Regions from separate parts of the Devosia litorisediminis genome, predicted to be linked through region 2. Evidence: predicted binding sites of a transcription regulator. Region 2 holds the regulator's gene; the other holds the start of a gene.

What was found. The regulator HrcA, encoded in region 2, represses chaperone genes, less so after heat shock. The targets are predictions, from matches to a motif close to GTTAGCACTCNCNNNNNGNGAGTGCTAAC.
Positions count from the first base shown of each region.
Region 1: KD146_RS12070 (co-chaperone GroES) is a predicted target of HrcA. The motif match lies at 5,038-5,066, and genes of this name have one in related genera.

Region 1 is NZ_JAGXTP010000001.1:2,526,760-2,534,428, reverse strand. It holds gene KD146_RS12095 (glycosyltransferase family 2 protein) at 1-924, shown strand, start outside; gene KD146_RS12090 (TSUP family transporter) at 931-1,680, shown strand; gene KD146_RS12085 (BrnA antitoxin family protein) at 1,689-1,925, opposite strand; gene KD146_RS12080 (EF-hand domain-containing protein) at 2,040-2,696, opposite strand; gene groL (chaperonin GroEL) at 3,007-4,656, opposite strand; gene KD146_RS12070 (co-chaperone GroES) at 4,705-4,995, opposite strand; gene KD146_RS12065 (DUF427 domain-containing protein) at 5,178-5,540, shown strand; gene KD146_RS12060 (hypothetical protein) at 5,634-5,825, shown strand; gene KD146_RS12055 (DMT family transporter) at 5,900-6,865, shown strand; gene KD146_RS12050 (hypothetical protein) at 6,929-7,312, shown strand; gene KD146_RS12045 (sigma-54-dependent transcriptional regulator) at 7,309-7,669, opposite strand, start outside.
Region 2 is NZ_JAGXTP010000003.1:397,971-405,639, reverse strand. It holds gene hemW (radical SAM family heme chaperone HemW) at 1-979, opposite strand, end outside; gene KD146_RS17055 (non-canonical purine NTP pyrophosphatase) at 969-1,610, opposite strand; gene KD146_RS17050 (hypothetical protein) at 1,607-1,753, opposite strand; gene rph (ribonuclease PH) at 1,750-2,466, opposite strand; gene hrcA (heat-inducible transcriptional repressor HrcA) at 2,607-3,680, shown strand; gene grpE (nucleotide exchange factor GrpE) at 3,808-4,404, shown strand; gene pncA (bifunctional nicotinamidase/pyrazinamidase) at 4,473-5,144, opposite strand; gene pabB (aminodeoxychorismate synthase component I) at 5,114-6,901, opposite strand; gene KD146_RS17020 (hypothetical protein) at 7,031-7,369, shown strand; gene dnaK (molecular chaperone DnaK) at 7,643-7,669, shown strand, end outside.

The DNA.
Region 1 (7,669 bases), on a different contig from region 2:
GATGCCTTCGTTGCCCAACTGCGCGACGGGGCAGATCTGGTCATGGGCAACCGATTTGCAGGCGGTGTCGCGCCTGGCGCCATGCCATGGCATCATCGTTACATTGGCAATCCGGTCCTGAGCGCACTGGGTCGGCTGCTGTTCCGGACCCCGATCCGCGATTTTCATTGCGGCTTGCGCGGTTTTTCGCGCGCCGCAGTGCTGAACCTCAACCTGCGTACCACCGGCATGGAGTTCGCCTCCGAAATGGTGGTGAAAGCGACGCTGGCACGCCTTGATGTGCGCGAAGTACCCACCACCCTGGCCAAGGATGGTCGTTCCCGACCTCCCCATTTGCGGTCTTTCCGCGACGGCTGGCGCCATTTGCGCTTTCTGCTGCTGTTCTCACCGCGCTGGCTGTTTCTCTATCCCGGCATTGCCCTGTTGTGCCTGGGCCTGCTAGTCGGTGCCATTCTGCTGCCCGGTCCTTTGCGCCTGGGCGGCGTCAGTTTCGATGTCCACACATTCCTCGTGGCAGCGCTCTGTATCATTGTGGGGCTGCAGTCTATTTCCTTTGCTGTGATTGGCCGTCGCTTTGCCTCGCGCTACGGTTTTATACCGCGATCAGGCAGTTACGACCGCCTGCTTGAGGGGCTGACCCTAGAGCGTACTCTGCTCGTTGCGGTGTTGCTCATGATGATCGGTTTTGCCGCTCTGGTCTGGGGGGTTGGAGAATGGGCCGTGCGCGATTTCGGCCCACTCAATCCGAGCAGGACCATGCGCCCGGTTATCCTTGCCATGACGGCACTGGTGTCGGGCTTCCAACTGATGATGAGTGGCTTCATGTCCTCCATGATCAATATCCCCATCTATGAGCGGCGCGTCGCCGAGGTGCCAACGCCTGACGACCCGATGCAGCGCCGGCGCGAACTGGATCGGACCTGATCCATCATGCTCGATCCTCTGGTTCTGCTGGCACTGGCTGGCGTCGGTCTGCTGGCCGGTTTTGTTGATGCCATAGCAGGCGGCGGCGGCATGATAGCGCTGCCGGCCTTGCTGTCTGCAGGTCTGCCACCTGTCGCCGCCCTGGCCACTAATAAGCTGCAATCGGTGTTCGGCACCGGGATGGCAGCGTTCACCTATTGGCGCCGTGGCTTCATCAATCTGCCAGCGCTGATCCCCGCCATTGCGCTGACCTATGCCGGCAGCTTCTGCGGGGCGCTGATCGTCAAGCAGATCGACACCAGCCTGCTCAACATCGCCGTGCCGATCGCCCTGATTGGTATTGCGCTGTATTTCCTCTTCGCGCCCAACCTGTCCGACGTCGACAAGGCGGCGCGTCTGCCGTTCCATCGGTTTGTCCCGCTACTGGGCTTCGCTGTCGGGTTCTATGACGGCATCTTCGGACCGGGGACCGGCTCGTTCTTCACCATCGGCTTCGTAATGCTGTTCGGTCTCGGGCTTACCAGAGCCTCAGGCAATACCAAGATCCTCAATGTCACCTCAAATCTGGCGGCCCTGACGATTTTCATCACTGCGGGCGATGTCGTCTGGCCTGCCGCTCTGGCCATGGCGGCAGGCCAATTGCTGGGTGGCTACATTGGTGCGCGCACAGGTATTCGCTTCGGCGCCCGGTTGATCCGGCCACTGGTCGTTGTGGTCTCGATCGCCCTGGCCCTGCGCCTGCTGTTCTTCCGCTAGGGTAGGGGTTAAACCTCGTCCAGCCCGGCGGCTGCGCGCAGTGCGTCATTGATGCGGTCCTGCCAGCCCGGGCCATCATCCTGGAAATGCTCCAGCACAGCACGGTCCAGCCGCAGCGACACCATTTCCTTGCCTTCGGGAATGATCTTGGCCTTTGGCGCCGTCTCGACCGGCTTACTCGTCGCCGCCTTGAATGCTGCCTCGGCATTGTCCAGCGCGCTACCCGTCCTTCTTGGTGGTCGCATCGAATCGTCCCCTCAGTTTTGCTCATGCTAGCTGTACGCAGCTCTTGCAGGGGCATTAACATGTGCAACGGGCATGCTGAAATGGTTGAGGGGGCGCGTACGCCCCCGACCTGATCATGCTGAGGTGCTGAAGATGGATGTCAACTGTTCGAGCAGTGTCTGTTGTGCGCTTGCTGTGTAGGCATTCTGGGCAGTGGCCAACAAACTCGTCGTCGTGCCGTCCGTGGTCTCTTCATCTTCTGCGGTTGCCGGTGGTGGCCCACCGGGCGGCGGCCCGCCTGGAGGAGGGCCACCCGGCGGTGGTCCACCGCGAGTTGGTTCGCCGGCCGCACCCGCTGTGTCTTCTAGCGCGGCTTTGACGGAATCGAGAAAGGTCGAGCTTTCGCTCTCGGTGATCGAGCCATCGCCATCTGCATCAATCAGGTCGAACAGCTTCTGCAGTCCTTCACTGCTGATCGAAGTGGCAGCATCATCCGCACCCAACTCGGCGAGGCTCACCGAGCCGTCACTATCTGTGTCGGTGTCGGCGAAGATATCTGCGTTTGATGGCGCTGACATTTGCTGAGCCATGAACGCCATGGTCTGCCGCCGATTGGCCATCTGGACATCGAACGCGTCTTTCTCGCTGCTGGTGACACTACCGTTACTGTCAGAGTCCATTGCCGAGAACAGAGCTTCCGCGCGGCTCTTGCCTTGCGCACTCGATGCACCCTTTGGGACGTTGAGCTCAAGTTCGCTCAACGTCAGGCTGTCATCGCCATTCTTGTCCAAGCGGGCAAAGCTTGGTGGTTGGAAGGCGTTGCGCGTCAGCTGTGAAGCTGATTGTGCGCCTATGCCACTGATTGTCGACATGCCGCTCCTTGTGGTTGTGACCAAAAAACTGGTCGCCTCAACAAAGTGTTGGGTCCAGTTAACCGGGTCTTAACAAGCAGGCTGGAACAGCTTTTGGGCCGCCATGTTTAATGTCGTGGAAAGGTTTCGGTAGGGTTCAAGGAAAAAGGCGCGGTGTTGCCACCGCGCCTTTCTCGTGAAGTCCGTGACTGGGAAGAAACGAACTCCAAAGCTTTCTGGGTCGGACTTCTTAGAAGTCCATACCACCCATGCCGCCCATGCCGCCCATGCCGCCGCCGCCGGGCATGGCCGGTGCGTCAGCCTTGGGAGCCTCGACGATGAGGGCTTCAGTGGTGATCAGCAGCGAAGCAACCGAAGCGGCATCCTGCAGGGCAGTACGAACCACCTTCATTGGATCGATCACGCCCAGCGCAACCAGATCGCCGTACTCGTCGGTCGCGGCGTTGTAGCCGAAGTTGACCGAGGTGTTTTCGAGGATCTTGCCGACAACGACCGAACCTTCAGCGCCAGCATTGTTGGCGATGGTACGGACAGGGCCCTGCAGAGCGCGACGAACGATGGCAATACCAGCGTCCTGATCAGCATTGGCACCCTTGACGGTGATGGCGTTCGAAGCACGCAGCAGAGCGACACCGCCGCCAGCAACAATACCTTCTTCAACGGCAGCGCGGGTAGCGTTCAGAGCGTCGTCGACGCGATCCTTGCGCTCCTTGACTTCCACTTCAGTCGAACCACCAACGCGGATCACGGCAACGCCGCCGGCCAGCTTGGCCAGACGTTCCTGCAGCTTTTCCTTGTCGTAGTCCGAAGTGGTTTCTTCGATCTGCGCCTTGATCTGGCCAACGCGGCCCTGGATGTCATCCTGGGAACCGGCGCCATCAACGATGGTGGTGGTTTCCTTGGTGATCTCAACGCGCTTGGCAGTGCCCAGCATGTCGATGGTCACGTTTTCCAGCTTGATGCCGAGGTCTTCCGAGATCACCTGGCCACCGGTCAGGATGGCGATGTCTTCGAGCATGGCCTTGCGGCGATCGCCGAAGCCAGGAGCCTTGACGGCTGCTACCTTGAGGCCGCCGCGCAGACGGTTGACGACCAGGGTCGCAAGAGCTTCGCCTTCGATGTCTTCAGCAATGATCAGCAGAGGACGCTGCGACTGAACAACCGATTCCAGGATCGGCAGGATAGCCTGCAGGTTGCCGAGCTTCTTTTCGTGCAGCAGGATCAGCGGATCGTCCAGAACCGCAGTCATCTTCTCTGCATTGGTCACGAAGTAAGGCGACAGGTAGCCCCGATCGAACTGCATGCCTTCAACGACATCGAGTTCGGTCTCAGCGGTCTTGGCTTCTTCGACGGTGATAACACCCTCATTGCCGACCTTCTGCATGGCTTCAGCGATCATGTCGCCAATGGCCTTTTCGCCATTTGCCGAGATGGTGCCGACCTGGGCAACTTCAGCCGAAGATGTGATCTTCTTGGCGCTGGACTTGAGCGAAGCAACAACTTCGTCCACGGCCAGATCGATACCGCGCTTGAGATCCATTGGATTGAAGCCGGCGGCAACTGCCTTGACGCCTTCAACAACAATGGCCTGACCGAGAACGGTTGCGGTGGTGGTGCCGTCGCCGGCGATATCATTGGTCTTGGAAGCAACCGAACGCAGCAACTGTGCGCCCAGGTTCTCGAACTTGTCTTCCAGTTCGATTTCCTTGGCAACCGTGACGCCGTCCTTGGTGATGCGTGGAGCACCGAACGACTTTTCGATCACGACGTTCCGGCCCTTGGGGCCCAGTGTCACCTTGACCGCATTGGCCAGGATGTTGACGCCGCGCAGCATTTTGTCGCGTGCGTCAGTGGAGAAGATTACTTCTTTAGCAGCCATGTGAGGCGCTCCTTGAAATGAGTTGAGGACAATGAGGGTGGAAGGCGATTAGCCTTCGATCACGCCCATGATGTCGCTTTCCTTCATGATCAGCAGGTCTTCACCGTCGACCTTGACCTCGGTGCCGCTCCACTTGCCGAACAGCACGCGGTCGCCGGACTTGACGTCCAGTGCGGTCACTTTACCGTTGTCGTCGCGGGCGCCTGGGCCAACCGAGACGATGACGCCCTCGGATGGCTTTTCCTTGGCAGTGTCGGGGATGATGATCCCGCCTTTGGTCTTTTCTTCGCCGTCGAGGCGGCGGACGACCACGCGGTCGTGCAGAGGACGGAAGCCCATGATTTGCTCCTATAGCAGCATTTCGAATGCAATTTCTGAGCTGTTAGCACTCACACAAGGAGAGTGCTAACAGGTGGCAGGGATATAGGATTGAGCCTTTGCAGAGTCAAGGTCGGGTGAACCGCAATCACCCTCGTGCGTTGTTATTATTCAACCAACAAACCCAGAGATGGCAGGCAATCATGACAGCACAATGTCTCGACAAGGATATCAAGATCTCGCCGATTAAGGGGCGGGCGCACGTACTGTTCGATGGCGCCGAGATCGCCAGCTCTACCAAAGCCATGCAACTCGATGAGCCGGGGTCACCGCTACGAATCTATTTTCCGCGCGAGGATATCCAGCCTAGCATTCTCGAGGAAACGGAAACCCGCACCCATTGCCCGTATAAGGGTGAGGCTTGGTACTGCACCATCAAGACCCTGACGGCAACCGGAACGGATCAGGTCTGGTACTATCCCGATCCATGCCCTTTGGTGGAACCTATTCGTGACATGCTCGCCTTTTGGGGGGACCGGATCGAAGTCAGGTTGTCAGAGGTCTAAAGCCGTTGCCATAGCGCCGGTTGGCATGCGGCATGCAGCATCTTTTTCATCCACCCCCTTCCACGCCGCGCCAAGCTGCGCCATAAGGCTTTCATGACCCAGGATAACTCGCTTCAAATCAAGCTGCGCCTCAAGGGCGGCAGCGGCCCTAACGCCAACTGGCATTGGGAACTTCATGACGCCACCGGCAAGGTGGTCAAGACCGGCAGCGCTGTCGGCCCCGAACACAAGGCTTTCGCTACCGCGCGCATGGCCAAGGAAAAGCTCGAAGCAGCCAAAGGCTGATTTCTCACCCGGCGCGCCACCCATGTGCTGCGCCGGTCTCTACCCCATGCCGCTATCCCAGCCACGAGTTGATCGTGTCCCCTCCCAAAGCGACCGTTGCGCCCAACCGCACGCTCAATGCGGGAAGTCCCCTGCGCGGCATCGCGCTCAAGGTTTTGTCAGTATGCTGCTTCGTGGTGATGGCCACGCTGCTCAAGGCGACCGAAACCGTACCGGCGGGTGAACTGGTTTTTTTCCGGTGCTTCTTCGCCATTATTCCGGTGATTGCCTATCTTGCCTGGCGGCGGAAACTGCGCACGGCCCTGCACACCAGCAATCCCCTTGGCCACGTTCTGCGCTCCTTTATTGGCGTGTGCTCGATGGGCATGGGCTTTTTTGCGTTGACCCGGCTACCGCTCCCTGAGACCACTGCGATTGGGTATGCGGCACCACTGCTGATCGTGGTGTTCAGCGCTTTGCTGCTCAAAGAGCGTGTGCATGTCTTCCGCTGGACCGCTGTACTGGTTGGCCTGGTTGGTGTGGTTATCATTTTGTGGCCGCGCCTGACGCTGTTCTCCAGCGGCGCGCCGATTGGCAACAGCGAAACCATTGGTGCAGCAGCAGCCTTGGGGGCAGCGGTGTTCTCTGCATTCGCCATGATGCAGGTTCGAAAGCTGGTCCAGACCGAGCGTACCGAGACGATCGTCATCTACTTCTTCATGTGCGCTAGCCTATTGTCGTTGCTCACCATCCCGTTGGGCTGGGTCAAACCGACGCCTGAACAGGCGGTGCTGCTTATCGGCGCAGGTTTCGCCGGCGGGGTAGGGCAGTTGCTGCTCACCTCCTGCTATCGCTACGCGGACATGTCGGTGATTGCCCCGTTCGAATATGTCTCGCTGATCCTGACTATCATCATCGGTCTGGTGGTGTTCGCGGAGGTGCCCACCATTACAATGATCGCTGGCGCCCTGATCATTGTCGCCTCGGGCATCGCCGTGATTTTGCGCGAACACTATCTTGGGCTCGACCGTGCCAAATCCCGTGAGGCCAGCACGCCTTGAAGCTCTCCTGCCAGCCTTCATTCTGGCATCGGCTGTCACGGGTGTGATCGTGGAGGAATATCGATGAACGTGGTTGCAGCATACATCAGCGCAATATTGCTGGCCGGCCTGGCCGTTTTTCAGGCAGCACTTGCCATGGGAGTCCCCTGGGGGCGGTTTGCCTGGGGTGGACAGCATGGTCGTTTACCGGTCGTTTTGCGCGTCGGTAGCCTTGCAGCCATTCTCATCTATATTGGCTTGCTGGCCATCCAGATGCAGAAGGCCCACGTGCTGCAACTCTTGCCAATAGGGGACTGGATCGACGCTGCCGCTTGGGCGGTAGTCGTCTTCTACCTGCTGGGCATAGTGGGAAATGCCGCTTCACGCAGTGTGTCAGAGCGCTGGGTCATGACACCTTTGGTCAGCATGCTCTTTATTTTGTCTCTTGTGATCGCGCTTGGGGCTTAACTCGCTGACGCCAGTTCCGACCAGCCTTGCCGCTTCCGATAAATGGTCGACGGACTGATTTCCAGCGCTGCTGCAGCAAGCGAGACATTGCCGCTGAAACGAGCGATCGCATCTTCAATGATGCGCTGTTCCTGCTGCCACATTGGCAGGATAGGTGGCCGACGCTCGCTGCGGGGCTGGGTATCAACCGCTGGTGTCACGCCACGTGATTCAATATCTGCCGCGCTCAGCATCGTCGCCGTGATCTCGCCGCCATCGAACATGACCACCAGACGGCGTACGAGGTTTTGCAGTTGGCGCACATTGCCGGGCCATTCAGCCGCTGTCAGCATACTGGAGACCTCGGCCGAATAATCG
Region 2 (7,669 bases):
GGCGCAGCCCCATGACGAGGAATTCGTCGCCCTGTTCTTCCCAGGTCAGCACATCGTCGACCACCATGCCGTGACCATTGGCGACGACGTTCTTCTGCCAGTCAAAGGGCATTTTCTCGTCGGCGGTGGCATGGCGCTGATTGTTGATCATCAGGCGGCCATGGGCCCCCGGACCAATGCCGGCATATTCGCCATAGCGCCAATACAGCAGGTTGTGCTGGCTCTCCTGGCCGGGGCGCGCATGGTTGGAAATCTCATAGGCGGGCAGGCCGGCCGCGGCGGTCAGCTCCTGGGTCATCTCGTAGAAATCGGCCGAGAGATCCTCATCGGGCATGGCCAGCTTGCCGGCGGCGTGCAGGTCGAAGTAGCGCGTGCCCTGCTCGATGGTCAGCTGGTAAAGGCTGATATGGCCCTGCGCCATCCACAGCGCTTCCTTGAGCTCGTCTTCCCAGTCGTCAAGCGTCTGGCGGGGACGGGCATAGATCAGATCAAAGCTGGAGCGCTCAAACACCGATTGGGCGATGCGCACTGCGGCCACGGCTTCCTCGACGGAATGGCGACGGCCCAGTTCGGCCAGCGGGCCGGGGCGCAGCGACTGCACGCCCAGCGAGACGCGATTGACGCCCGCAGTGCGGAAACCCCGGAAGCGATCAACCTCAACGCTGGTCGGATTGGCCTCAAGCGTGATCTCGGCATTGGGCTCGACGGTCCAGTGGCTGGCAATGGCATCGATGATGCGGCCCGTTGTGCTGGGCGACATCAGCGAGGGGGTACCACCGCCAAAAAAGATCGACTGCACGACACGGCCGGGGGTGAGCTGGGCGGCATGGGCGATCTCGCGCTCATAGGCCGCGACATAGCCATCCTCATCGAAGGGACCGCGATGGACGTGGGAATTGAAATCGCAATATGGGCATTTGCTGGCGCAGAAGGGCCAGTGCACATAGACCCCGAACAGATCGTTGGGGTTATTTCTCAATCTGGGCCTCGAAAAACTGGTTGAAGGCGCGCGCACGATGGCTGAGCCCCTGCTGGCCCGGGGCCCATGAGTGTTTGGTTTCGGCGGGCATTTCGCCAAAGGTGATGGTGTGGCCATCGGGCATGAACATCGGATCATAGCCATGACCGATGCTGCCGCGCGGTGGCCAGATCAGCTGGCCCTCGACCTTGCCGACATAGAGCACGTCGCGGCCATCGGGATGGGCCAGGCACATGGTGGCATTGAACGAGGCACTGCGCTGCTGCGGCGTGGTGGCACCAGCGGCCTGAAGGGCATCCTGCACGCGTTGCATGGCATGACCAAAGTCACGCGGCACGCCGGCCCAGTCGGCAGTGTAAACGCCGGGATCGCCATTGAGCGCATCAACACACAGACCCGAATCATCGCTCAGCGCCAGCTGGCCGGTGGCCCTGGCGGCGGCATGGGCCTTGAGGCGGGCGTTTTCGGCAAAGGAGGTGCCGGTTTCCTCGGGCTCGGGCAGACCCAGCTCACCCGCCGAGACAATCTGCAGCCCGAAGGGTTCGAACAGCTCGCGGAATTCGGTGAGCTTGCCGGAATTGTGGGTGGCCAGCACCAGCTTGTCGCCAGCGCGCAGACGGGGAAGGCTCACTTGCTCGACCCTTTCGGCTTGGCATCAAGCGCCCGGGACACATCGCGCCACAGCGCGCAGTTTTCCGGCGAGGCATCGCGCATGGTGCTGGGCTGACGCGGTGCCGGTTTGGCGGTGACGAGATTCTTGAGCCAGGAAATCATGCCGAGAGTACTGCCTGCTGAATGTGTGTGAGTTCGCCAATGCCCTGTTCGGCCAGGGTCATGAGTGCGTTGAGCTCGTCGCGGCTGAAGGGCTGCTGTTCGGCTGTGCCCTGGATTTCGACGAACTTGCCGGCGCCGGTCATGACGAAATTGGCGTCGGTATGGGCTTCGACATCTTCGAGATAGTCGAGATCGAGCACGGGAGCGCCGCGATAGATGCCGCAGGAAACCGCGGCCACCGAATCGCGCAGCGCCTTGCCCTTGGTCAGCTTGCGCTCATCCATCCACCTGATGGCGTCAGCCAGCGCCACATAGGCGCCGGTGATCGCGGCGGTGCGGGTGCCGCCATCGGCCTCGAGCACATCGCAATCGAGTGTGATCTGGGCTTCGCCGAGGGCCTGCATGTCGACCACGGCGCGCAGACTGCGGCCGATCAGGCGCTGGATTTCCTGGGTGCGGCCGGTCTGCTTGCCGGCGGTCGCCTCGCGGCGATTGCGGCTGCCGGTAGCGCGAGGCAGCATGCCGTATTCGGCCGTGACCCAGCCCTGACCCTTGCCGCGCATCCAGCCCGGGACCGTGGTTTCAACCGAAGCGGTGACCATGACCTTGGTGTTGCCGAACGAGACGAGGCAGGAGCCTTCCGCCTTCATGGCGACGTTGCGTTCAATGGCGACGGCGCGCATCTGGTTGGCTTGACGTCCTGAAGGGCGCATCAGAAATCCACTTGGCGATTGCAGTTAACCGCCTCTTAACCCTCATAGCGCCGCCTCACAAGCCGCGGACGCTTGGCGGGAGGCAGCAATGCGCCTAAATAAGAGACCACAGTTAAAGCGGACGATTTTATCGAATAATCATGAGCAAGCTCCCGGAAGATTTTTTGAGTGTGCTCAACGCCCGCAGCCAGGACATTTTCCGCAAGATTGTGGAGCGGTACCTGGATACGGGCGCGCCAGTGGGCTCCCGCGATCTCAGCCGCATGCTGCAAGGGGGGTTATCCCCCGCTTCGGTGCGCAATGTGATGGCCGATCTTGAAGATCTCGGACTGATCGCAGCGCCGCACACATCGGCGGGCCGTGCCCCGACCCAGGACGGGCTGCGGTTCTTTGTGGACGCCATGCTTGAAGTGGGCGCGGTCAACGAGATCGAGCGCAGCCAGATTGCCCAGTCGATCCAGGGGCAGCAGCGCGGCCAGGTCGAGGATGTGCTGACCGAAGCCAGCCAATTGCTGAGCGGGCTGAGCCATGGGGCCGGGGTGGTGATCACCGCCAAGGCCGACATGGTGCTGCGCCATCTCGAATTCGTGCGGCTTGATAACCATCGCGCCATGGCCATTCTGGTGGGCGAAGATGGTCAGGTGGAAAACCGCATTCTGGAAACCCCGCCGGGGCTGACGGCCAGCGCGCTGACCCAGGCGGGCAATTACATCGCCCATCATGTGGTGGGGCGGACGCTGGCCGAAGCCCGCAAGGTGCTGGCCGCACAACGCGCCCAACAGCGGGCCGAGCTGGATGAGCTGACCCAAAAACTTGTCGATGCGGGTATTGCCACGCTGAGCCAGAGTTCGCCCAGCAATGCCCCCACAGTGATCGTGCGCGGCCGCGCCAATCTGATCAATGACACCATGGCCAGCGACGAATTGCTGCGCATGCGCCAATTGTTCGATGAGCTGGAAAGCAAGGACGGGCTGCTCGATCTGCTGGGCGATGCCGACAAGGCGCAGGGCGTGCGCATCTTTATCGGCTCGGAGAACAAGCTGTTCTCGCTGTCGGGTTCCTCGGTGATCCTGAGCCCCTACAAGGACGCCAATGACAAAGTGGTGGGCGTGCTGGGGGTAATCGGACCGACGCGGCTGAACTATGCGCGCATCGTGCCGGTGGTCGATTATACCGCTCACGTCATCACGGCCATGATGGCGCGCAAGCGCTAGCGGAGAGGCCCGGTAGCCGCCCCGGTGCCGCATTGGGCATGGGGAGAATACCGGGTGGACTTGAAATAGCCCTCATATTGGCCGATATGCGGGGCAAATTGTTTGGTATTTGCGGAAGACAGCAATCATGAGCGACGAGAACGCCGCCTCGGGCGAAACGCCCGAAGTCGAAATCCCGGTTGAAGAGACCGCCGACAACGTCGAACAGATCGACCCGATTGAGGCCCTGCGCGCGGAAAATTCAGAACTCAAGGACCGGGTGCTGCGCACCGTGGCCGAGATGGAAAACCTGCGCAAGCGGACCGAGCGCGACGTCAATGACACGCGCAGCTATGCCATTGCCGGCTTTGCCCGCGATATGCTGAGCGCCACCGATGCGCTGAGCCGCGCCCTGATGGTGCTGCCTGCAGAGGCACGCGAAAATGGCGATGCGACCACCAAGAGCCTGATCGAAGGCATCGAGATGACCGAGCGCGAAATGCAGCGCCTGCTGGCCAAGCATGGCGTGACGCCGATCGACGCCAAGGGTCAGAAATTCGATCCGCACAAGCATCAGGCGATGTTTGAAGTGCCCGATCCCAGCCAGCCCGAAGGCACTGTGGTGCAGGTGGTGCAGGCCGGTTTTGCCATTGGCGACCGCATTCTGCGCCCCGCCATGGTCGGCGTTGCCAAGGGCGGCCCCAGCCATGCGTCAAGCGAAGAAACCGTCGACAAGAGCGCCTAGGATTTCAATCCGAAGCGTTTCACGTGAATCCCCGCGCAAGCGGGGATTTTTCGTTTGGGGGCTGGCGTTCAGCCCAGGATCTGGCGGCTCATGATGCGGGTGACGCCGGCTTCGGCCATGGCGGCCCAGGCCTTGTCGAGCGAGCCATCATTGTCGATGGCGCGGGTGGCGTCCTCGATGACAGTGACGTCAAAACCGCTCGCGGCGCCATCAATGGCGGTCCAGCCGACGCAGTAGTCGGTGGCCAGCCCGACGACATAAAGCCGGCCGATATCGCGTTCATTGAGATAGCCGGCCAGCCCGGTCTGGGTTTCGCGGTCGGCTTCCTGGAACCCCGAATAGCTGTCGATGGCCCGGTTATAGCCCTTGCGAATGATCAGCTGGCCATGGGGAATGTCGAGATCGCGGCTGAGTTCGGCGCCATGGCTGTTCCAGACACAGTGATCGGGCCAGAGCACCTGGGTGCCATAATCAAGCTCGATGGTTTCGAAGGGCGCCTTGGTTGCATGCTGGCTGGCAAAGGAGATGTGATTGGCCGGGTGCCAGTCCTGGGTGAAGACCACATTGGCGAACTTTCTGGCCAGCGCATTGATCAGCGGCACGACCTCGTCGCCATTGGCCACCGCCAGATGACCGCCGGGCAGGAAGTCATATTGCACATCGACCACGACCAGCACGTCGCGCGGGGAAATCGAAATCGTCACTGGCGTTACTCCAACTGAACCGGGGGCTGCACCCATTCGGCCCGCAGCAGGCCACGCACCGAATTGCCCAGCCAGAGTGCATCGGCGGTGCCAAGGTCTGCAAGCGTCAAAACCGCCTCGACAGCCTTGCCGCTGGCGAGCAGCTCGGCGCGCAGCGTGCCGGGCAGCAGACCCGCAGCCAAAGCCGGGGTGTACAGAATGCCATCGCGTTCGATGAACAGATTGGTGATCGAACCCTCGGTGAGTTCGTCGCGCTGGTTGAGAAACACCACCTCATCGACGCCATGATCGGCATGGGCGCGCTGGCGCGGGACGTCATAAAAGGCCCGATTGGTGGTTTTGTGGGCCAGCCACAGGTTCTGGCTGTCGAGCCGTTCGGGCGCCAGCATGAAACGGAATGTGTCGGGATTGGGCGGCAGGAGCACCGCCGTCAGGGCCGGGCCGTCGGCATCCAGGGTCAGGCGCACGCGCATGGGGGTGTTGAAATCTTGAGCCTCGAGCAGGGCATTGATGGCTTCAAGATCGCAGGGCAGGGCAAAATATTCGGCTGAGGCCGCCAGCCGGTCGAGATGACGCTGGCGCAGGATGTAGCCTTGCTGGGGGCGCCAGGCCAGCGTTTCGATCAGGGTGACCGGGTCGGCGGGATTGGTGAAGAACGCCATTTTGAGCAGGGCCTCGCGGTATTCGTCATCTGCGGTGCTGTCGGCAACAATGCCACCGCCAATGCCGATACGGCCATGACCGCTGGCATCAATGATGGCGGTACGGATGGCGACATTGAGGGTCAGATCGCCATTGGGGGCGAAGCAGCCGATCGAGCCGGTATAGAGCCCGCGCGGGCCCGCTTCGAGATCGGCAATGATTTCCATGGCGCGGATCTTGGGGGCGCCGGTGATCGAGCCACAGGGGAAGAGGTTTTCCAGCAGGGCGGTGGTGGTGATGTCGGGCCGCCGTGTGGCGGTAATGCCCGAGGTCATGGTGTGCAGCGTGCGATAGGTTTCCACGGTAAACAGGTCGGTGACCTTGACCGAGCCAATGGTGGCGATGCGGCCCAGATCATTGCGCAGCAGATCGGTGATCATCAGATTTTCAGCACGGTTCTTTTCGTCGCTGGCAAGGGCGGCCTGCCCGGCGGCATCGTCGGCAATTGAAAGCCCGCGCTTGAGCGTGCCTTTCATCGGGCGGGCGCGCAGCGTGGTGCCGCGGCTGGAGACGAACAGTTCTGGCGAGCGCGACAGGATCCAGTGGTCACCGGTATTGAGCAGGGCGCCATAGGCCACCGGTTGCTGGCGCACCAGATCGCGATAGAGCGCAACGGGGTCGCCCTCAAGCCGGAAGCGGGCCTGGAAGGTGAGATTGACCTGATAGGTATCGCCCGCCGCGATCAGGGTTTTGACCTGATCAAAGGCGGCGGCATACTGGTCCGGGCTCAGGCTGGGCACGATATCGAGGGCGCGACCTGTCCTGCCCCTGGCAGCATCGGCCAGCAGCGCATCGACCGCTGCCGATGACAGCTCTTGCGGGGGATCATACAGGCCCAGCCAGAGCAGCGGGGTATCGCTGTGCGCGGGCAGGCGGGGGGCCAGGCGCTCTTCAAAGGCAAAGCCGGCCTCATAGGCCAGATAACCCGCCGCCCACATGCCTTCTTTCTGGGCGGCCTCAAGCTGGGCCAGGGCCGCGTGGACCCCGGCAGCATTGTGGGCCTGCAATACCGCCTTGGGGGCGGTGAACAGCAGGTTGGTGCCGTGTGGGGCACGGGTATCGTGCAGCAGGACAGAGCCGGTGGCGAACATGGCCCGGTTCTAGGGTTTTGCCGGGGCAAAGAAAAGCGCCGTCAACGAGCAAGCCACTTGCTTAATTTCCGCGCCGGTTGATAGTGCGCCGTCGCGGCGCCGATGCGCCCGGCCCCGAGGAGAATAACCATGAACCCCTATTTCAAGGGTGGCCTTGCCGCTTTGGCGCTGGCCGCCAGTGCAATGCCGGCTGCGGCCGAGCCCGTTGCCTTCACGCTGATCAACAATAGCAGCCAGTCGGTGCACTTCTTTTATACCACGCCAAGCAATGAGGATAACTGGGGCGCCGACGTGCTGGGCGAGAACGGCACCATCGAGCCCGATACGATGGGCACCGTGACCATTGGCGATGGCTCGGACGAGTGCTTTTACGATTTCCGCTTTGAGAGTGCCGAAGGCGGCGTGCTTGATGTGCGCGAAGTCGATATCTGCTCGCTGAGCGAATATACCCTGACCGACGCGCAATAGCGTCAAGGGGGCCGCATGGGGAGGTCGGCAGTGCTGCCGGCCTCGCTCAGGTGGCTGAGTCGGGCTGTTTTCTGCCAGAACGGCGGCAATGAGACCAAGCAGGGCCGAATGTGTCCTTTGAACGCTTGAAGCCTTAGGGGGACCCCCCTATATACCCCTCAAGCTCAGCGATGAGCGCAATTTCAATTGCTAGGAACCCGGCTCCAAGGAGCCTCGGATCTGCCTCGCAAGAGGGGCTCCAGCAAGGGTTTGCTTACAGAGAGGCTAGAGTAAATGGCTAAAGTCATTGGTATCGACCTG